DNA from 4 places in the Bacillus paranthracis genome. Region 1 is predicted to be linked to each of the others. Evidence: riboswitches for the same ligand, from Rfam matches in the RefSeq annotation. Region 1 holds a riboswitch; each other region holds the start of a gene.

Region 1 (5,801 bases):
AGGGATTATTGATGATTATTTAACGTTTGCTAAACCTGCTTCAGAAAAGTTAGATGAGATTTCAGTAGAACAAGAATTAAATCGAGTTATTAATATGATCTTACCTTTATGTAATATGAATACAATACATATTACAAAAGATTTCTCTACGGCAACAATAGTTGGTAATAAACAGCACTTTCAGCAATGTTTTTTAAACTTATTAAAAAATGGTATTGAAGCAATGCCTAATGGCGGTACTTTACATATCTCCTCTTCTATTAGTAATAATAAAGTTATCATACGAATTGAAGATAGCGGAATTGGTATGTCACAAGAGCAAATAAATCGATTTGGCGAACCGTATTTTAGTACAAAAACGAAAGGTACAGGTTTAGGTACAATGGTTGCTGTGAAAATCATTGAAACGATGCACGGTAGTTTAAAAATCCGAAGCGTTATGAATAAAGGAACTACTTTGACAATTACATTCCCGAAATGTAATAAAAACGCATCTAACAACAAATAAAAAAGGAGCATAATCGCTCCTTTTTTATTTGTTTCGATACAGAAGTATCTTCTATGTTTTTTTAGTTTACATTTGTGGAGACTAATTAAAAATTAGTACCCTCCGCCCCAGCAGCTGCATCCAACGATAATTAATAAAATAAATAACACAACTAATAAAGCGAAACCTCCACCAAAACCACAAGAACCACCGTAACTCATATTTTCTCCTCCTTTTGGTTTGAAAACTAATAGGTAGTTGATCATTTTAACTGGTTCGTATTATACATTATGTAAATATCCCTTTTTTGAGCATGTCTATATAAAAATAAGTAAAAGCACTCATTTGAGAGTGCTTTAAAATGGATACCAAAAATTTTGAAATACATGTAACTTTACATATACTGCAGCAATTAAAATAAAAACACCTACAAATAAAGCAATGAAATCTCCGATTTTCGCTTTATTTGTATAGAACCACGTACGTGTATCCTTCTTTCCAAATCCTCTTAAATCCATTGCGTTTGAAACTGTATCGATTCTCTCTAAAGAATGAATAATTAAAGGCCAGAAAATTAAGACACGGTTTTGCATGCGAATCCATAAACTTGCTTCTCCTTTTTCAAAAGCTACTCCTCTCGCCTCTTGGGCATGTTTAATAACTTTATATTCGGACTGTATATCAGGTATATAACGTAATGCGATATTTATCGCATAAGTAATTTTATAATGAATTCGAAATTTACTTAAGCTACTCACAAATTTGCTTGGATCAGTCGTATAAATAAAAATAAGTGTAAATGGTAATAACGTAAAATATTTTAACGAAAGTGTAGCTGCATAAAATAATGTTTCGTATGTAATTGTTGCATATCCAATATACATAAATGAAGTATACGATCCAGTTAATTCAGATCCATGGGTTGGTGTAATAAATAAGATCATGACAGAATTTAATAAACTAAATGTAAATATAACAGTAAAAACAATAAAAATTTTACGAAATGGAATTTTAGCAACTAAAAGTCCGATACATCCAATTATAAATACGAATAGCAATACGCGAAAATCAAAAAATAAAAAGGTAAGCGTCATACAAAAAATAAATAACAACAATTTCACTGCTCCGTTCATGCGATGAAAATATGTATTATACACCTTCCTCCCTCCTAATATCATTAAAATAAAGTTCCATAAATTTTTCAGGATTTGCAATACCACTAAATTTAACGAGTTTGAATAAAGAGCTCTCCTTTAAGTTCGCTCTTTGTAACGTTTCTGGATGTCCTAATACAATGGATGCGGTATGATTCGCAATAATCCTCCCTTCGTGTAAAACTATCGCCCTGTCTGCATATTCCAATGCGAGATTCATATCGTGTGTGATAAAAATAAATGATATTCCCTTTTTAGCTAATTTTCTAATAAACGACATAAACTGTTTATAATGATAATAATCTTGTCCCGCTGTCGGTTCATCTAATATGATAAGTTTTGGATTTGCTGTTAGTACAGATGCAATCGTTAATCTCTTTTTTTGTCCATAACTTAACGCCTGAATTGGCCAATTTCGAAATGGATACAAACCACAAATTTTTAACGCTTCCTCCGCTCTAAACTTAATTTCTTCCTTTGAAACCTTTTGTAATTTTAATGTGAATGAAACCTCTTCTATAACAGTAGGTTGTGTAATCATGTGATTTGGATTTTGCATGACATAAGATATAATCTCACCGCGTTTACGTATAGACCAAGAATTAATATTTACTCCATCAATTAAAATCCTGCCATTTTTTGTTTTGTTTATTCCTATAAGACTATGAGCTAATGTTGATTTTCCAGCTCCGTTATGGCCCAAAAGTGCTACAATTTCTCCTTCATATATGGATAAATTTACATTCTCTAATACTTTTTGTTTATTAGGATATGAAAATGATAAATTCTCTACTTTCAATAATTCTTTTTTTGTAGGAGTATCTTTACAAAAAGCTTTTTTCTCCATCCACTCTTTTATTACGCCACTAATACTTTCCTTATGAAGATTTTCAAGTGGATATATTACGTCATTATTACTATCAAAATGTAATCTTTTTAATCCTTCTATGTACATAGGTTCTCTTAATCCGATTAAGGGTAATATATTTGACGCTAAAATCTCATCTGGTGTCCCTATCGCAACAATTTCCCCTTCATCAATTAAAATAATTTTATCTAAATCCAGATTTAACATTTCTTCTATTCGATGTTCAATAATTACAATTGTTTTATTATATTGCTTATGTATATTTTTAATAAGTTCAATTGTATGTAAGCTGCTAGCTGGATCTAAATTTGCTAACGGTTCATCGAACAATAATATAGGAGCATTTGTTGTTAACAAACCCGCTAAAGAAACAGTTTGTTTTTGCCCTCCAGATAATTCATGCGGACTTTGTTTATGAAAAGTATGCATCCCTACCTTTTTTAATGACTCCGAGACAATCTTTTTCATTTCATCCTGATTTACACATTCATTTTCTAAATAAAAGGCTACATCTTCTTCTACTGTAAGACCAATAAATTGTGCATCTTGATCTTGTAAAATTGTGCCTACATGTTTACTCAGTTCAAAAACACTCTTTTTCCTCGGATCTTTTCCAGCAATTAAAATATTACCAGTACTAGTCCCTTCATAAGAAAATGGGATTAGCCCATTCATACAATGAGCTAACGTTGATTTCCCTGAACCACTTCGTCCAGCAATTAGCACTTTTTCCCCAGGATATATATGAAATGTAATGTCTTTCACAGTAGGCTGCGCTGCATGCTTATATTGAAAGTTGAATTGTTCAAAAGAAATAATTGGTTGCATTTTAATATCCCTACTTTTCAATTTTTAAATGTGCATGTTTCTTATTCGATTTAGCTAGGCCTATTGTAATTGGCAATCCAAGAACTAAAAATACAATAACGTCAGCAATTGTTGCACCTAACACTTGTATAACAATTTTGTCAAACGGTTCTCCCATTACAATAATATCGAATGCCCCAGCAAATATAATAGCAATGACAATTCCAATTAAGCCAGTAATGGCTAAATAAGAAATATCTCCCTTATTATATGTCCCGTTTTTCACACTAAAGCCAACTCTTTTTTGAATGAACCCCATTGCAAAGCCAATAATGCCTGAACTAATAACCCATCCCCACCAAATACCCCAGCCAGCGATTGTGTCTGTTACGGTATGACCGATAAGTCCTATTAACAGTCCTGCCACTGGACCAAATAACGCTCCAAAAACGGTTAAAATAGCTAATGCAGGTTTAATAAATGTATTTGGTGCAATAGAAAATCCCCAAAGTCCTAATATCCCGTATAATGCTGCTCCAATTCCGATTGCCACTACTAATTTTGTTGATAATTTGTTCATAACAATTCCCCCTCTTAATAGTCAACTTTTATTACTCTATATTTATTTTGAAAATGAATTATGCATCGACACTCCCTTTCTATACAACAAAAAATGACCTCTTACATAAGAGGTCATTTTCTTTCACGTTTAAGAATCCTCTTATCTTCCAAAAAACACATCGTGTTCTCCGCGGAATTAGCACCTTCCTATACATTTACATAGGGGTTGCTGAGGTATCATAGGGCCGTTCCCTCCACCTCTCTGGATAAGTATTAATTTGTAATTCGTATTATGGCATTAAGAAGTATAAATTTCAACACTTTTCTAATTATTTTTATTTTTTATTTAACGGCACGTTTAAATCATTGTATTCTTATCGGAATTATGAAATAATAAATTTAAAATAGTTACGGGAGGAATGTACGATGAAAGTAATTGGTTTAATTGGCGGACTAAGTTGGGAATCTACATCATTATATTATAAACATATTAATACACTTACACTCTCTCAATACGACCAAAATGCAAAGCTTGTTTTATATAGCATGGACTTTGGTGAAGTAACGACTTTATTACAAAATCATCAATATGAAGAAGTGAAAAACGAATTAGTTACTGTTGCAAAGAAGGTTGAAAAATCCGGAGCTGAATGTTTATTAATGTGTTCCAATACGGTCCATTTATTTGCTGAAGAAGTAGAAAGTGCAATATCCATTCCACTTCTTCACATAGGTGATGTAAGTGCTAAAGAAATGGTAGAACAGAATATAAAGCGTATCGGATTATTGGGTACGAAACAAACGATGGAACAAGACTTCTATAAATCACGTCTAGCAAACTATAACATTGAGACAATCATCCCAAATGAAGAGGAAAGAAATTTTATTCATCATGTTATTTTAAATGAATTAAGTAAAGGAATTATTTCAGAAACATCAAAAGAAAAGCTATTACAAATTACAAAATCATTAATTCAAAATGGCGCAGAAGGTATACTACTAGGTTGCACCGAAATACCGTTGCTCATTTCCCAAAACGACCTTACTGTTCCTGTTTTTGATACTGCTTTTTTACATGCAAATACTGCTGTGCAGTTTGCGGGATAATCATATAAAAGCATAAAGGTTGAGCCTCTATGCTTTTATATTCCCCACACTATTTATTTAAAAGAGATGTAATCACTGTAATTGCTTCATTTGAACCACCACAATCTAAAAAACTATCTTTCAGTTTTCGTATTCCATGCTTATACTTTTCATTTGAAAGAACATCGGTTACCGCTTCTTTTAACGTTTGCACATTAACATTCTCTTTCAATAACCGATGCGCGGCTTCAAGCTCAGTTAATCTTTGTGCTATCATTGGCTGGTCTTTATCGTGTGGAATGATGACAAATGGGACATTAAAATATTTAGCACTTCTTTCTCACTCCTTACATTTCAACGCTCTTAATAATCATACTGTAATAATTACCGTCAATCTTCCCCTAATAGTCCTAATATACTTGCTACTTTAGATTGATAAATAATTGTCAGTTATTTAATTAAAAAAGGCATCTACATAAGTAGATGCCTAACCGTGATAAGGAGTGTTCTGTGAGGTTAGAATAAGCTTTTCAGCTTGTCCTATGCTATCAATATATGATTTATTTTATAAAACGTGAACAATTGATAGAATGATTTTACCTTTCTATCACCCATTTTGAATCTATCCCTAAATTAAATGACTCTAGTTTCTATATTATTTCATATGTTTTAACCTTCTTGAGAGCTATCTATTTGTAAATTTTATCCAGTCATTCTCTTATTTTTCAATTCAAAATAAGCATCTAAAACTTCTTTTCCAATATCAGAGTTAATACCAGATTTATCATTCATAACCCACGGCACAACTACAGAGAATGCTACTTCTGGATTATCATAT
Region 2 (5,801 bases), 2.3 Mb from region 1:
TCTTGCTTACTATTCTCTTTTTCAACGGCTAACGTTACGTTTTCTAAAGATAAAAGCTGTCCCATGTTTTTTCTCCTTTCGATTCCGTTTTACGATTTTTGGATCAATTGCATCTTGCAAACCATCACCAATTGCATTAAATGCGAACATAATAAGCGCAATCATCAGTGATGGGAAGAAAAGTTGCCACCATTCCCCACTTAATAATGTCCCAAGCGCATCATTCGTCATTGTCCCCCAGCTTGCCGCCGGTGATTGTACTCCCAGTCCGATGAAGCTTAAAAATGATTCTGAAAAAATAGCCGCTGGAATTGTAAATGATAAATTTACGATAATAATACCTGTTAAGTTCGGAATGATATGTCCATATATAATCTTCATATGAGATGTGCCTAATCGTTCCGCTGCAATAACAAATTCTCTTTGCTTTAAAGATAAGACTTGCGCCCTAACGAGACGTGCCATACCAATCCAACCTGTTAATGCAAGGGCGATAATAATTGTAAAAAGTCCTGGTTTCATAATGATTAGCAATAAAATTACAATTAATAAATATGGGATACCGTATAATATTTCAATCCCTCGTACAATCCACTCATCTATTAACGTTCCAAGGCGATTACGCCCTCTCACATATCCACTAAATCCTCCAATTAGTACACCAAGTCCTATATCAAGAACAGCTGCTACTAATCCAACTACTAACGAAATTTTCCCACCAGCCCAAGTACGCGCCCAAATATCTCTACCTAAATCATCTGTTCCAAACCAATGCTCACTACTAGGAGGTAGATTTGTCGCCTCTTTTACTTGTTCACTCGCAGTAAAAGTGGTTAAACTTTCACCGATAAGAGAAAAAATAATAATGAGTAACAATGTCACCGTTCCTAGAACTGCGATTGGATTCGATACAAACTTACGAAACACTTCTTTTTTTCTGCTAATTGCTTGCTGATCTTTATTTCTCGTTAATTCTTTTTTCTCTTCATTTGTCAATAACTGTTTATTAATTTCATAAGCACCCATTTAAATATCCTCCCTCCTTACGTAATAGAACGAATACGCGGATCAACAATACGATGAATAATGTCTGTAATGAAAATACAAAAAATTAATAATGCACTATAGAAAATCGTTGTCCCCATAATGACTGGATAATCTCGGTTAAAAATACTATCTACAAAATATTTTCCGAGACCAGGAATTGCAAAGATTTTTTCAATAATAAAAGTCCCCGTTAACAACCCAGCCATTAACGGCCCAACAAATGTAAGTACCGGAACAATTGCATTTCGAAGAGCATGTCTTATAATAATTTTCTTAATCGGTATACCTTTCGCTCTCGCTAACTTAATATAATCACTCTGCAGTACTTCGATCATATTAGAGCGAACAAACCTTGTAATCACTGCGATTGGTCCTAACGCTAATGCAAAGGATGGCAATACCGTATGTTCAAATGTACCCCAAGAGGCTACTGGTAAGAGCTCGAATTGAATAGCGAATACTTGTATAAATAGTGGTGCTAAAATAAAACTCGGAATAGAAATACCGAGGATGGCAAGTAAACTTACACCATAATCAATTACTTTCCCATGATAGAGAGCAGCAAATGTACCTGCAGCAATTCCGACTAGCAATGAAATAATAAGTGCTTGTAAACCAATAATTGCTGATGGACCAAAGCCAGTTGTTATGATTTCTGATACACCTTGCCCGGTTGATTGAACAGATTCACCAAAATCAAAATGAACTACGCCGTCTAAATAAGCAACATATTGATTCCATAACGGTTCATCAAGGTGATACTTCGCTCTCATATTTTGCACAACTTCCTCCGGAAAGATCTTTGCATCTGATGAAAATGGATCCCCCGGAATAATATGCATAATTAGAAATGTCACCGTCGTAATAACCCATAGTGTGAACACCATAACCGATAATTTTTTAATTACATACACTCCAATACCCCCTAAACACATATATTTACTTAGTTTTATGAACGTGCTTTTTCCATTACTCCCTTTTCCCTTTTTAGAATACAAAAAGCCTTGATCTTAAAAAATAAGATCAAGGCTTAATAAACAAAGGCCCATCACTTATCTTTCAAGACTTGCTTGCTGGAATTAGCACGGTGTTCCTATTACAGAACCCGCTGCTGAGGTGTCATAGGGCCAGTCCCTCTACCTCTCTGGATAAGTAAATTGCTATTTTATTATTTGGTTCAAATTGTATATTTCGAATTATAATTCTGAAAAAATGAAAAGTCAATCAAATTGGGTATATTTAGAAAAATCAGTTTTTAATAGTGTATTTATCTAAATTACAGTTTTTCGCCTATAATAAAAAAACCGATATGAAAGGAGTTATATGATGGATCCCTTACTTCTAGCAACTATAGGATTACCATTAACAATCGTTATACTTGTTATCATTGGATTTTATAAACTTTTCATTAAAAAGAAAAGCATTACCTCTTTTTACACCCCCTTTGATAATATTACCGGGCAAACTATTTCCGAATTTCACGAAGAACAGAAGGTATTAGTATCCGAGGATGAAGACGGCGATGGTAAGAAGAAAAAATAACCTTGCACAGGCAAGGTTATTTTTTCGTTTCTGCTTGAAAACGTTTATAGTATGTCGATGCTGTTGCAAAATTAATTTCTATATCACGAATCAACGATGAATCTTCTTCTTTAGCTAACTTCTGTAATTTTTTCATTGCTTGTTCCGATTCATTCAAGAAACCGACATATACCTCATGTTCTTGCTCTTTCGACTTCGGAACACGAATTTCTTTTCGTATATGATCAATATCTTCTAACATGCTCGTCGTTACCTTTTGCACATCTTCTTTATATGTAGCAGTCGTTATTTCCTTACCGCCCTTTTCTTTTGCCACTTCAAATAACTGCAGTGCGTTATTAATTTCTTTATTCATTTTCAAATCGTATTTTTCATGTACTGCACGGTATTCTTTCATTTCTTCTGTTTGTTCTGTAGATTGCTCTACCTTTTCTTTCGGTTCTTTCGTATCCTTATTTCCATTACATCCTGCTAGAAGGATCATACTTCCCATTACAGCAATACCCAAAACCTTCTTCATCTCTTCTTCTCCTTTTATCTACAGCTACTACTCATTATAGTTTCTTTTATCTCCACTTGTTATTATACCGAGAACATCCTACTTTTTACACTTAAGACGACATCGTAATATATATACCAACATGTTTGTCACAGTATCGTCACTTTATACAAATAACTTTTGCACTGCTTTACTACAGCACCTTACAAAACTGTAAGCACACATAAAGAACAAACCATGCTAGACTTACATATGCATAACGCAAACATATGTAAGTTTTTAAGGAGAATCATCTATGTACAATACAATGCCTTTTATGGGAGAAGATATTCGTGTACTTATTCGCGAAAAATCACTTCATATCGAAAATACAGAGAGCCTTCGCCGCGTATTAAAAAAGAAGCATGCTCCATTTAAGTTAGCCCAATATTTAAAACAACAACATACAAATCAATTTCATACAGTGCTAAATATATCAGATAAATCATTAACAATCGAAATCATCGGTCATGTCTACATTGGAAACTTCGCAGATATCTTAAAAGAAATCCCACGTATACCGAAAATTGCTCCTATTATCGTTAAAAAAGCGTATAAAATTACCGACCATACCGATATTATCGACTGCGGGGAAAAAGAAGTTGATAGTAATCGCTGGGTGTGGGATAAACTTGCTATTTTATATGATACGATCATGAATAATATGTATGAGGTATTTGAAAGAAATGAAAAAAAGAACTGATTCAAATATTCCCTTTGAATCAGTTCTTTTTTGTTAAGCCTCTAAATTTTGTCTTGCTTGCAGTTCAAACTGCTTTTCACTTCTTCTAGCCATAAATAAATAGCATAGTACCGCACCAATTTCACAAAGAGCTATTACAACACCCATCGGTAATGCGGTATTACTTCCACCAATACCTACTAGCGGTGCAACAAGCGCTCCTGAAATGAACTGTAATAAGCCTAATAAAGCTGATGCTGTTCCTGCAGCTTGTTTTTGATTTCTCATCGCTAATGAGAACCCAGTTGTTGAGACAACCCCAACACTTGATACGACAAGGAATAACGAGCATAAAACACCAATTAACCCTATTCCTAATAAGATTGTTAGTAGTAAAGATAAACCACCAACAGCTGCAATAACAATACCAGAGACAAATAATGTCTTCTCATTCACTTTCCCTGCTAAACGACCCGTAACCTGACTCGCAATAATAATACCGATACCGTTGATTGCAAAGAATAAACTAAATTGCTGTGGTGATGCTCCGTATATGTTCTGCAACACAAATGGTGAGCCCGAAATGTATGCAAACATTGCCGCCGTTACTAATCCTTGTGACAATGCATATCCCATAAACAAACGGTCCTTTAACAGTTTTCCGTACGTCGCTAACGTCCCTGACAAACCGCCTGTTTCTCTTTCTTCAGGAGGTAATGTTTCACGTAATACGAAAGTAGCTGATATTAACATAAATACACTTATTGCTCCGAGAACGATAAAGACACCGCGCCACGTTGTAAACTGTAATAATTGTCCCCCAATAATCGGTGCCAAAATAGGTGCTGCTCCGTTTACTAACATAAGCAGTGAGAAGAATTTCGTCATTTCAGAACCTGAATACATGTCACGTACCATTGCACGTGATATAACAATTCCGGCTGATCCTGAAGCTCCTTGTAGGAAGCGTAATAATACTAAAGTCCAAATAGATGGTGCAACAGCACAAAGTAAAGAAGAAGCAACATAAATAATAAGAGCAATAATAAGAGGTTTGCGTCTTCCGTAAATATCACTAATTGAGCCAACAAATAATTGTCCTACTGAAAGCCCAAGCAAACAAGCTGTTAATGTAAGCTGTGCTAGAGATGCACCTGTTTGCAAGTCATCCGTTAATTTCGGTAACGAAGGCAAATACATATCAATAGATAATGGTCCAATCGCCGTAAGTGTTCCTAATACAAGAATCATCCATAACCTGTTCATCTTTACAGGCTTATATATTTCCTGATTAACTTCATTCACTTTTTTCGTTCACCCTTTCCTATACATACTAAATCGTAACAATTATAGTTACAACATAAACATACGTCAAGTATAGCGCATTTTCCTGTTTAATTTTGTAAAAAAAAGCGATAGAATCTCTATCGCTTTACTTGTTCAAATTACTATTTGTAAATTTAGATACGGAAGACATCGCCTCTCCTGTATCTAAATATGTGATTTGAATTGGATCTCCCACTTCTGTAAACATAGCATATGGGAACTTTTTCGCAGGTATCATAAACACTTTTTGTTCGTTCTCCAACAGTACATAAACAATTGTATTTTCACCTGATTTTTCTTTATATACACGTTGTACAACGCCTTCTTTTTGCGCCTCTTTTCCATTTGAAGTCGGTCTAAATGAATCTCCGCTTCCACTCAGCGCATTTTTATAATTCTCAAGCGCTTCTTTTTGCGTCGAACCTGTTGCAAATATTTTCGCATTAGAAGCATAGATAACCGTATGGGCACGCACTAACCCTCCATCATCAATAACAGGTACAATCCAAGAAGGTTTACCGTACACGTTATAAATAACCGGCATCGTTCCATGCCATTTCTCTCTCTTAAAGGAATTATCCACGACTTCCGAAGCAGCCGAACCATCCATAATTCCCTTTACTTCTTTTCCGTTATAGTAATACAACTTACCTGTACGCGCATCGA
Region 3 (5,801 bases), 2.3 Mb from region 1:
TTAAAATATTACATCATATTGGTATGATAAAAATAGAGATATATGGAAAGGAGACAAGGACTCAATATGTGGATGAACTTGTAATGATTCGAAATTAGATAGATGAATTTTTCTCTCATAAGTGGGGGGGTATTTAGCTATCTGTAAATCATGCAAGGACTGCATATTTGGCTTGTGTATCCCCTTTGTAAGGATAGATACCTATGTGGGGAAATTCATATCTCTTATATAAAATATGCGTCCTTTAAAATTGGAGGAGTATATGATGAATCAATTAAAACATAAAGTAGCAGTTGTTACAGGTGTAAGTCGTTTAGATGGTATAGGCGCAGCAATTTGTAAAGAATTAGCTGAAGCAGGATACGATATATTTTTTACGTATTGGACAGAGTATGATAAAGAGATGCCTTGGGGCGTTGATCAAAGTGAACAAATACAATTACAAGAAGAGTTACTAAAAAACGGTGTGAAAGTATCGAGTATGGAGTTAGATTTAACTCAGAATGATGCACCGAAAGAGCTTATAAATAAAGTTACTGAACAACTAGGCTACCCTCATATATTAATTAATAATGCAGCGTATTCTACGAATAATGATTTCTCTAATTTGACTGCTGAAGAATTAGATAAGCACTACATGGTCAATATTCGTGCGACTACATTATTAAGTAGTCAATTTGCCCGAGGGTTTGATAAGAAATCTGGTGGTAGAATTGTGAATATGACTTCGGGACAATTTCAAGGGCCTATGGTTGGAGAACTAGCGTATGCAACAACGAAGGGGGCTATTGATGCTCTTACTAGTTCGTTGTCAGCCGAGGTAGCTCATTTAGGAATAACAGTGAATGCAATTAACCCAGGTCCAACTGATACAGGCTGGATGACTGAAGAGATAAAGCGAGGATTAAAACCGATGTTTCCATTTGGTAGAATTGGTGAACCAAAGGATGCAGCAAGACTTATTAAGTTTTTAGTAAGTGAAGAAGCGGAATGGATTACTGGACAAGTTATTCATTCAGAAGGTGGATTCAAAAGGTAAAAAGAAGGTATCTCACCCTGGTGAGATACCTTCTTTTTTAATCTTTCTTCAATCTTCGCGCAATACCATTCCCTAAAGACTGTAATCCTTGAACGAGGATAATTAAAATAAAGACAGTTGCATACATTACTTCAGGTTCATAGCGTAAATGTCCGAATCGATATGCTAAATCCCCTAGCCCACCAGCGCCTACAAGACCAGCCATTGCTGTTGCGCCGATTAAGCCAATCGTTGCAATTGTTAATCCAAGTACAAGGGAGGGACGAGCTTCTTTCACCATGACGTGCCAAATAATTTTTATAGTAGAAACGCCCATCGCTTGGTAAGCTTCAATCACACCACGATCGACTTCTAATAATGCGGTCTCCATCAATCTTGCGATATAGGGAGCAGTGAAGACGACAAGCGGTACGATAACACCTTGTACACCAATGGATGTTCCCATTAGAAATTTTGTAAAAGGTAGAATGAAGAATAATAGGATGATAAATGGAAGAGAGCGAATGATATTAATAATTGTATTAAGAATTGGATAAATGATTTTGTTTTCTCGCTGTCCACCAGGTCTCGTTAAAACAAGTGTGACACCAAGTGGCAGTGCAATAAGGATCGAGATGAGTAATGAAATAGATGTCATTTGAAAAGTTTGTATGGTCGCCTCCCATATAACTTTACCCCATTCATCCAAAAAGGACTTGTTTTCCATGGTCTGTTCTACCTCCTTCTACGATGATTCCCTGTTCTTGTAAAAATGATAAAGCACGGTTGATTTCATTTTGTTCCCCTTGCATATGGATGATAAGTTTCCCGTATGCTTCATGTTTTAATTGAGTAATATTACCGGATAAAATATTCGGATATACTTGGAATCGTTTTGTAGCGACAGCTAATGCTGGTTCTCCTGAAGAATTTCCTATAAAAGAAAGAGTTACAATTTCACCAGTAGTTTGAAGTTCTTTTTGTACCTCTTCTGGAATTTTCGCTGCAAATGCGCTATTTACAAATTTCTTCGTTGTTACATGTTGTGGGTTTGTAAAAATATCTTTCACAGTTCCGCTTTCAACTACTGCTCCATGTTCCATAACAGCAACTCGGTCGCATATACGCTGGATGACATTCATTTCATGTGTAATTAATAAAATTGTAATCCCGATTTCCTCATTAATCTTTAATAATAGGTCAAGAATAGAATCAGTTGTTTCTGGATCTAAAGCGCTCGTTGCTTCATCACTTAATAACACTTCCGGTTCATGTGATAGTGCACGCGCGATGGCTACACGTTGTTTCTGGCCACCAGAAAGTTCACTTGGATAGGCGTCTTTTCGATTAAAGAGATCGACAATACGTAAATACTTTTCTACCCTTTTTTCAATTTCTACTTTTGGAATGCCAGCAAGGCGTAAAGGTAGTGCGATATTTTCATAGACGGTAACGGTTTTAAGTAAATTGAACCCTTGAAAAATCATCCCGATTTTTTGTCTCGCTTTTGCTAGTTCTTTTGTAGACAGTGTTGTTAAATCTTGCTCGTTTACAATAATATTTCCTGTTGTTGGTTTTTCTAATAAATTTACACAGCGAATTAATGTACTTTTGCCAGCGCCGCTATATCCAATGATTCCAAATACTTCGCCCTTTTTTACTTGGAGGGAAGTAGACTTAAGAGCTTCCACATTCCCCTTTTTTGTTGTAAATACTTTGGATACATTTTTTAATTCAATCATTATTGTCAGCTCCTACCAAGACGGTAAAACAGAACCATCAAATTTTTTATCGATAAATTCTTTTACTTCTTTAGATTGATAAGCTTTCTTTAATTTATTTACAACAGCATCATCTTTATTTTCAGTACGAACAACGACCCAGTTTACATATGGTGAATCTTTTCCTTCGCGGAAGATAGAATCTTTCGCAGGGCTTAATTTTGCACCTAATGCAAAGTTTGTATTAATGGCAGCTGCTTTCACTTCACTTAGTTGTGTTGGTAATTGAGATGCCTCTAATTCAACGATCTTTAAATTTTTTGGATTTTCAATTACATCTTTTGCAGTCGCTTTTTCTGTCGCTTTTGGATCCACTTTTAAAACCCCTGCTTTTTCAAATAGTTTTAAAGCTCGAAGTTCATTCGTTGGATCATTTGGTACAGCAATTGCATCGCCCTCTTTTAATTCTTTTACATCCTTTAAGCTTTTTGAATATACGCCCATAGGGAATGTTACTGTTGAAAATACTTCAGTTAATTTCATATTACGTTCAGCTTTAAATACGTCTAAATATGATTTTGTTTGATAGCTATTTACATCAAGGCTTTTTTCATCGAGGGATACGTTCGGTGCTACATAATCATTAAATACTTTTATATCAATTTCGAGACCGTCTTTCGCTGCTACTTCTTTTACCTTTTCAAAAATTTGTTCATGTGGCCCTCCTGTTACACCGACAGTAATCTTTTTCTCATCTAACGCTTTTACTTCTTTATCTGAACTCCCGCTACATGCGCTTAATAATAATACAGCCCCACTTACAATGCTTAATAATACTTTCTTCATCTATAATTCCCCCTTAAATATACGTTCCAAAATAAAAAGCACCTCTCAAAAATAAGAGAGGTGCCGAATAGACAAAATAGATTCCTCTCTTATCTTCCAAAACGAGAACTCGTTTTGCAGGAATTAGCACCTTAGCTTATACGTTATAAGCTCGGTTGCCGGGCATCATCGGGCCAGTCCCTCCGCCACTCTTGATAAGAGTATGTGTATGTAGTTTTTTTAATATGGTATTAATAGTAAATCTTACAAAAAGAATTGTCAATGTTATTTTCTGAATATATTTTATTTTAAGGTAATCGAAACGTTCCCCTTTTTATGCCCTTTTTCTACATATATATGAGCTTCAGCAATTTCTTCTAATCGGTAAGTTCTATCAATAACAGGCTTTAAATTTTCTGTTTCAGTTAGTTTTTTTAGTAGAAACATATCTTCTTTACTTACCTTTGCCATCATTCCATTAACAGATACATATATTCCATTAGGTGTTAATACTTGTTTACAAAGGGATTTTTTATATTTTCCAACTGCATCAAATATAACATCATAGTATTCCCCCTGCTTAGTAAAATCTTCTTTCGTATAATCGATTACTTTGTCGGCCCCTAAAGATTGCACGAGTTCAAAATTTGAATGACTACAAACAGCTGTAACGGTTGCGCCGAAATATTTAGCAAGTTGTACGGCAGCTGTTCCTACTGATCCAGATGCGCCATATATTAGTACTTGTTGCCCCCTTTTTATACGGGCCTTTCTTAGGAAGTGTAGTGCCGAAGTTGCGCCAAAGGGAATAACTGCTGCTTCCTCATACGTTACATTGGTAGGTTTTAATGCTACTAATCCACTTTCATGTACACATGTATATTCTGCATAACCACCGACATTAAGCTCTGTTAATGCAAAAATTTGATCTCCTTTTTTAAATTGAGTTACATCTGTTCCTATTTCTTCGATTTCGCCGGATAACTCTACACCGAGTATAGGCTTTCTCGGTTTTCTAAAACCTAATATGATTCGCATAGGAATCCAAAATAAGAGAGGGCTATTAAACCCACGTATTCTACAATCTCCAGTCGTTACACTCGTTGCGTGAATCTTGACTAATACTTCGTTCTTTTTAGGTATAGGTTTCTCTATATTTTGAAGCTGAAGAACGTTAGGTGGTCCATACTGTGTGCAAATGATCGCCTTCATAATGACCTCCTGAAATGAGTTGTCGTTATTTACATCATATTTAAACTCTTCATTAAACATGTCGCTATATAGCGAATATAGATTGAAATTTATATAGATTTCATAGGAAAAGAGATGATATTATTTTGGGAAAGGGGGGCGGAATTATGAAAAAAATTATTTTTATTTCAAGTTTAGTGCTTGCAATCAGTCTAGGGGTAGGATGTAGTAATGAGAAAACAGCAAAGACGGATGAGCCGAAAAAAGAATCCGTTCAAAAAGAAAAGGAATTAACGGCGAAAGATGTTTTCAAGAAAACGAATGAAGCTTTTAAAAATGAAGAACATGTAACGATGACATATGGTGTAGGGGTAAAAGCTGAGGGAACAGAGATGGATATATTAAAGGCTAAGATGCAATTAGAGCCAAAGACAAAGAATTCTCGTTCTGAAATGAATATTTCCGGTACAGATGTTGTAGTGTATACTGTGGATGGTAAAGTTGCTGGTGAGGTAAAAAACCCTAATACAGGAGAAGTTATAACCGTACCAGAGGAGCAATTAAACGCTGGTGGAATGAAAGCGACTCAAGATATTATAGATAAATTAGAAGTACCGGAAGTAGTTTTAGATAAAATGAAGCTGGAGAAAAGCGGAGATAAATATAAACTGAAATTTACATTAAAAGGGCAAGAAACAGAAAGTATGTTAACTAGCATGGATGAAACGCAGAAGAAAATGTTACAAGCACAAAATGCGAAGATAGAAGAAGTGGATGCAGAATATATCATTACAAAAGATTTTAAATATGAATCAGCAAAGATAGACATGATTATGAGTAGTAATGGCAAGGATAAAGCACACATTATTACGAACGCAAAATATACGTCGTATGAAAAGTTTGACCCAATACAATTGCCAGCAGCAAAGTAACAGTTTTGATAAGGAGGGACCTAAAATAAGGTCCCTCTTTTTTGTATTCTTTCTTCATAGGAAAATAGGTACAATATAAAGAGGAAAAGATGTAGAAGAGGAGAGTGTCATTTG
Region 4 (5,801 bases), 2.3 Mb from region 1:
AGTGAGCTAGGCGATATCGTATTCGTTGAACTTCCAGAAGTAGGTGCAACAATCGAAGCTGACGAGCCATTCGGAAGCGTAGAATCTGTTAAAACAGTTTCTGAATTATACGCACCTGTAAGCGGTAAAGTTGTAGCAGTAAACGAAGAATTAAGTGACCAACCAGAACTTGTTAACGAATCTCCATACGAGGGTGCATGGATGGTTAAAGTTGAACTTTCTGATGCAAGCCAAGTTGAGAAGTTATTAACTGCTGAAAAATATGCAGAAATGACAAACCAAGACTAATTATAGTCGACTGAAGGACAGCCTTTGTGCTGTCCTTTTTTATTTTGTGTTACATAATGCATTTAAAAACGAGCGCAAATGAATAAGCTATTATAGGAATGAATGTTTTTCGATAAGGTTTCATGGGGCTTTGTAATCTGAACGAGCCGCTTGCGCTTTTCATTATGATCCAGCTCCAGCAGCTAGATTGTTCGGTGGCTTCACTTCTTCCTGCAAGGCAAAAAGCGCCTTTACGTCAGAAGCTCCATCCCCCTCACAATCTGAACGAGCCGCTTGCGCTTTTTATTATGATCCAGCTCCAGCGGCTAGAACAGTCGGTCATTTCACTCCTTCACTTGAGGCAAAAGGCGCCTCTAGTTCAGGAGTTCGGGTGTCCTCCTGTTCTGAACGAGCCGCTTGCGCTTTTCATTGTCTAGCTCCACCTCCTAGCCCTTCATGTCTAAGAACCTTCCGCACGAGAAGACAAAAAGCGTCTTCTGTGCGAAAGAACCTTAGCCAACAGGGCTAAGCAGTCGGTTCCGCTTTTCTTTTGCAAAAATAAACAGGAAACAACATGAAAATAACGAATATACTATATACTAAGTTAAAGGTTGTATAGTATATGGTGATCGGGTGATGACATATGATTTATGTAGAAAAAGTCATTATTGTAGAAGGTACATCAGATAGAAGAAAGATTGAATCTATTATTCGTGAACCGGTGGAAATTGTTTGTACAAATGGTACAATTGGTTTGTCGAAAATGGATGAGCTCGTTGATCAGTTTTTTGATAAGGAAGTGTATGTGCTAGTGGATGCTGATGATGCTGGAGAAAAGTTAAGGAAACAGTTTCGAAAAGAATTTCCGCAAGCAGAGCATATTTATATTGATCGCTCGTACCGGGAAGTGGCAACAGCGCCATCTTCACACTTAGCAAATGTATTATGGGGAGCTGACATTGACGTTTATACAGAATATTTACGGTAAGGAATGATAGAAGTGATTGACTGGACAGGAGCCGAAGCTACAGCCTTAATAGAGAATGAAGAAAAAACAGTGTTATATGTATATACTCCAATGTGTGGAACATGTCAATTAGCAAAAAAGATGTTAACAGTCGTTGAGATGACAATTGAAGACCTCAAAATTGGAATGTTAGATTTAAATTATGCTCCGCATTTCGCGAAAGAGTATGGAATTGAAAGTGTACCTTGTTTACTTGTTTTTGAAAATGGGACACTCATGAAGAAGATATATGCATTTCATTCGGTTGAATATTTATATACGGAATTAAAGTAGGCGGCAAAGTTTTTGCCGCCTCGACATATTTCTTGGGAAATATGTCGAGATGCAGGGTGGTTACAGTATTTGTCGAGCGAAAGTAACAGGATTGCTCTTTAGTGAGAGGGAATGGTATGTAATAGAAAGTGATATGAAGGATGTGATTTAGAGTGGAATTATATTCTTTGCTTCAATCATTTGTAAATTACGCTAATGGTCAATATCATTTAGAGCCGCTTTTAAGACAAGGAGAAAAAACTGTTAATTTCCGCTTTGGAGATGAAAGTTGTTCGTTACAAATTTCAAGAGATTATATAGAACTGTTGAAAGAAGAAAGAGGAACGGAGCAAATCGTTTGTGTAGATGAAGAAGATGTAAAACAATTGGTGAATGGCAATGTACGATTGCAAACGTTAATGAACGATGGACGTATACAATATTCGGGAACGTATCGAACGATGTTATTAATTGAATCGATGTTTCATATATGTAAACCGATGTCAGTGGGCGCTTAAAATTCTGAAGTTTCGTTTTTTACAAAAATTTCTGTTGACATGGTGTGTGGATATTGATACAATTCAATTCATAAAATATAGACAATTTCATAAATTACAAATCAGACGAAAATGTAATCTGATTTCTCTTATCAAGAGAGGTGGAGGGACTGTGCCCTGTGAAGCCCGGCAACCGTCAACTTATGTTGAAATGGTGCCAATTCCTGCAAAGCAAATGCTTTGAGAGATGAGAGAGAGGGATAATGTTGTTATATACGCATATAAACCTTTCTGCTTCTCTAAAGCGGAAAGGTTTTTTTGTTGTTTGAATGTGGAGGACATTCAAATAATAAAAGTAATGAGAACGGTGGACTACACGCATCAAAAATAAAAAATTGCGGAGTCGACCTAAACAAAAAAGGGGTGATACACCATGATTCTATTAGAGAATGTAAAGAAAATATATAAAGCAAAAAGCGGTGATGTCACTGCTGTAGATAATGCCAATTTAAAAATAGATAAAGGTGAAATATTTGGTGTTATCGGATATAGTGGCGCTGGAAAAAGTTCTTTAATTAGATTGTTCAATCAGTTGGAGAAACCAACTTCTGGCCAAATTACAATTGCAAATCGTGTCATTTCAGCAATTACAGGAAGCGAACTTCGTAAGGCAAGGCAAGAAATCGGAATGATTTTTCAGCACTTCAACTTACTTTGGTCACGAACTGTACGTGAAAATATCGAGTTCCCACTTGAAATTGCAGGTGTTGATAAGGCGAAGAGAAGAAAACGCGTTGATGAGCTAATTCATCTTGTTGGATTAGAAGGAAGAGGAGACGCGTATCCATCTCAGCTGAGCGGAGGGCAAAAGCAACGCGTTGGGATTGCAAGAGCATTAGCTAACAACCCACAAGTACTTTTATGTGATGAAGCGACGTCAGCTCTTGATCCAGAAACGACAGATCAAATTTTAGATTTACTATTAGATATTAATAAGCGTCTCGGCTTAACAATTGTACTTATTACACATGAGATGCACGTAATTCGAAAGATTTGTAATCGTGTTGCGGTAATGGAGAAAGGGAAGATTGTAGAAACAGGTCCAGTACTTGATGTATTCCGTAATCCACAGCAAGACATTACGAAACGATTTGTACAGCAGTTAACGGATTCTGAAGATACAAATGAAACGATTGAAAGTTTAATTGAAAAATATCCAGATGGAAAAGTAATTCGTTTGCAGTTTATCGGTGAAGCGGTAGAAAGACCAGTACTTCAAAGGTTAATGCAGCGCAGTGATATAGAAGTTAGCATTTTGCAAGGAAATATTGCACAAACGAATAACGGCTCTTACGGTAGTTTAGTTGTTCATTTAAATGGTGAGGAAACAGCGATTCAGCAAGCAATAGAGGGAATACATCAAGATCAAGTAGAGCTGGAGGTGATTGCACATGGATAAATTACTCACAAATGTTGATTGGAATCAAATGTTAGAAGCAACGGGTGAAACGTTATATATGACGGCAATCGCAGCTCTTGCCACATTTGTTTTAGGACTCATTTTAGGATTGTTACTCTTTATGACAGCGAAAGATAATTTATGGGAAAACAAAGCGGTTAACACGGCGATTGGAGCGTTCGTAAACATTTTCCGCTCGATACCGTTCATTATTTTAATCATTTTATTAATCCCATTCACAAAGATTCTGCTTGGAACAATTCTTGGAGCGAGTGCAGCACTTCCAGCTTTAATTATTGGAGCGGCACCGTTTTACGCGAGAATGGTTGAAATCGCCCTTCGTGAAATTGATAAAGGTGTAATTGAAGCTTCAAAAGCGATGGGAGCAAAAACAAGCACAATTATTTTGAAGGTGTTAATTCCAGAATCGTTACCAGCATTAGTATCTGGTATTACGGTTACGACAATTGCTTTAGTAGGCTATACAGCAATGGCGGGAGTTGTTGGTGCTGGTGGCCTTGGAACACTTGCTTATTTAGAAGGATTCCAACGAGGAAATAACGACGTAACAATCGTTGCGACAATTTGTGTATTACTAGTTGTATTTTTCATTCAATGGATTGGTGATCGTGTAACGACTCGAATAGATAAACGATAATAAAAAACGGGAGGATGTTTCAAATGAAAAAGTTATTACTTACAGCACTTATTTCAACTTCTATTTTTGGGTTAGCTGCTTGTGGCGGCAAAGATAAAGATGAAAAGAAACTTGTTGTTGGTGCTTCTAACGTACCGCACGCTGAAATTTTAGAAAAGGCAAAACCGTTACTTGAGAAAAAAGGAATTGAATTAGAAGTGAAAAAATTCCAAGATTACGTGTTGCCAAATAAATCGTTAGCAGATAAGGATTTAGACGCAAACTATTTCCAACACATTCCGTATTTAGAAAAAGAAATTAAAGATAAAAAATATGATTTTGAAGTAGCAGGAAAAATTCATTTAGAGCCAATTGGTGTATACTCTCAAAAATATAAAAGCTTAAAAGAGCTTCCAAACGGAGCAACAATTATTATGAGTAATTCAGTTGCTGATCATGGACGTGGTTTAGCAATTTTACAAAAAGAAGGCATTTTAAAAATTAAAGATGGGGTAGATCCAGTTAAAGCAACTCCAAAAGATATCGCGGATAATCCGAAAAACTTAAAATTCAAAACGGATATTGAGCCTGGTTTATTACCACAAGTGTATAACAATAAAGAAGGCGACGCTGTTCTAATTAACTCAAACTATGCAATTGATGCGAAGTTAAACCCAGAAAAAGATGCAATTGCAATTGAAAGTAATGATTCACCATACGCAAACGTAGTAGCTGTTCGTAAAGGCGATAAAGATAAGAAAGAGATTAAAGCTCTTGTAGAAGTATTACATTCTAAAGAAATCGAAGACTTCATTAATAAAGAATATAAAGGGGCAGTTGTTCCTGTAAAAGAATAATTGCTGTAAAAGGGCTGGTGTATGCCAGCCTTTTTTATAACTACATAATTATACAGGAGAAGGGGACATCATATGAAAAAGATTCTATTGTCAGTTGTTACAGCGTTGTCTGTATTTACATTAGCTGCTTGCGGAGGGAAAGAGGAGAATAAGCTTGTTGTGGGAGCTTCTAACGTACCGCACGCTGTTATTTTAGAAAAGGCACAGCCGATATTAGAGAAAAAGGGAATTAAATTAGAAATTAAAAAATTCCAAGATTATGTGTTGCCAAATAAAGCGTTAGCGGATAAGGAAATTGATGCGAACTACTTCCAACACATTCCTTATTTAGATAAAGAAATCCAAGAAAAAGGATATAAAATTGTAAACGCGGGAAAAATTCATTTAGAGCCAATGGGTATTTATTCGAAGAAATATAAAAGCTTAAAAGACTTACCAGATGGCGGGACAGTGATTATGAGTAATAACGTAGCGGAGCGTGGCCGTATGCTAGCATTGTTACAAAAAGGCGGCGTTATTAAACTAAAAGACGGTGTAGATGTTGTGAAAGCAACAGTAAAAGATGTTGTAGAAAATCCGAAAAACTTAAAGTTTAAAACAGATGTAGAGCCTGGGCTTTCACCAAAGTTATATGAAAATAATGAAGGAGATGCTTTATTTATTAATTCAAACTATGCAATTGATGCAAAACTAAATCCAACAAAGGATGCAATTGCGATTGAAGGATCAGACTCTCCGTATGCAAATATTATTGCAGTTCGTAAAGGTGACGAGAAGAAAAAAGAAATTAAGGAGCTAGTAGAAG

What was found. Region 1 has a riboswitch for S-adenosylmethionine ahead of NLJ82_RS12485 (ECF-type riboflavin transporter substrate-binding protein). Riboswitches for the same ligand answer to the same signal wherever they lie in the genome.
Region 2: linked by a shared signal. The riboswitch ahead of NLJ82_RS01095 (ABC transporter permease) and the one ahead of NLJ82_RS12485 (ECF-type riboflavin transporter substrate-binding protein) in region 1 are both predicted to bind S-adenosylmethionine.
Region 3: linked by a shared signal. The riboswitch ahead of NLJ82_RS01045 (MetQ/NlpA family ABC transporter substrate-binding protein) and the one ahead of NLJ82_RS12485 (ECF-type riboflavin transporter substrate-binding protein) in region 1 are both predicted to bind S-adenosylmethionine.
Region 4: linked by a shared signal. The riboswitch ahead of NLJ82_RS24485 (methionine ABC transporter ATP-binding protein) and the one ahead of NLJ82_RS12485 (ECF-type riboflavin transporter substrate-binding protein) in region 1 are both predicted to bind S-adenosylmethionine.

Annotation. Positions count from the first base shown of each region.
Region 1 covers NZ_CP101135.1:2,445,551-2,451,351, reverse strand. The annotation lists gene NLJ82_RS12505 (sensor histidine kinase) at 1-508, shown strand, start outside; gene NLJ82_RS12500 (YjcZ family sporulation protein) at 601-708, opposite strand; gene NLJ82_RS12495 (energy-coupling factor transporter transmembrane component T family protein) at 844-1,644, opposite strand; gene NLJ82_RS12490 (ABC transporter ATP-binding protein) at 1,637-3,337, opposite strand; gene NLJ82_RS12485 (ECF-type riboflavin transporter substrate-binding protein) at 3,348-3,896, opposite strand; SAM riboswitch class I at 4,035-4,150, opposite strand; gene NLJ82_RS12480 (aspartate/glutamate racemase family protein) at 4,304-4,984, shown strand; partial or broken gene NLJ82_RS12475 (glycosyltransferase) at 5,034-5,294, opposite strand; gene NLJ82_RS12470 (peptidoglycan D,D-transpeptidase FtsI family protein) at 5,666-5,801, opposite strand, start outside.
Region 2 covers NZ_CP101135.1:187,850-193,650, reverse strand. The annotation lists gene NLJ82_RS01105 (ABC transporter ATP-binding protein) at 1-65, opposite strand, end outside; gene NLJ82_RS01100 (ABC transporter permease) at 22-1,026, opposite strand; gene NLJ82_RS01095 (ABC transporter permease) at 1,044-1,961, opposite strand; SAM riboswitch class I at 2,097-2,202, opposite strand; gene NLJ82_RS01090 (DUF3951 domain-containing protein) at 2,374-2,589, shown strand; gene NLJ82_RS01085 (hypothetical protein) at 2,606-3,109, opposite strand; gene NLJ82_RS01080 (hypothetical protein) at 3,384-3,830, shown strand; gene NLJ82_RS01075 (multidrug effflux MFS transporter) at 3,864-5,075, opposite strand; gene NLJ82_RS01070 (DUF3981 domain-containing protein) at 5,242-5,801, opposite strand, start outside.
Region 3 covers NZ_CP101135.1:178,845-184,645, forward strand. The annotation lists gene NLJ82_RS01030 (SDR family oxidoreductase) at 263-1,039, shown strand; gene NLJ82_RS01035 (methionine ABC transporter permease) at 1,077-1,745, opposite strand; gene NLJ82_RS01040 (methionine ABC transporter ATP-binding protein) at 1,720-2,760, opposite strand; gene NLJ82_RS01045 (MetQ/NlpA family ABC transporter substrate-binding protein) at 2,773-3,585, opposite strand; SAM riboswitch class I at 3,672-3,786, opposite strand; gene NLJ82_RS01050 (NAD(P)-dependent alcohol dehydrogenase) at 3,868-4,776, opposite strand; gene NLJ82_RS01055 (DUF6612 family protein) at 4,923-5,687, shown strand; gene NLJ82_RS01060 (FAD-binding oxidoreductase) at 5,799-5,801, shown strand, end outside.
Region 4 covers NZ_CP101135.1:4,703,821-4,709,621, reverse strand. The annotation lists gene gcvH (glycine cleavage system protein GcvH) at 1-288, shown strand, start outside; gene NLJ82_RS24500 (toprim domain-containing protein) at 911-1,255, shown strand; gene NLJ82_RS24495 (thioredoxin family protein) at 1,259-1,567, shown strand; gene NLJ82_RS24490 (hypothetical protein) at 1,720-2,064, shown strand; SAM riboswitch class I at 2,190-2,297, shown strand; gene NLJ82_RS24485 (methionine ABC transporter ATP-binding protein) at 2,477-3,502, shown strand; gene NLJ82_RS24480 (methionine ABC transporter permease) at 3,495-4,160, shown strand; gene metQ (methionine ABC transporter substrate-binding lipoprotein MetQ) at 4,184-4,996, shown strand; gene metQ (methionine ABC transporter substrate-binding lipoprotein MetQ) at 5,069-5,801, shown strand, end outside.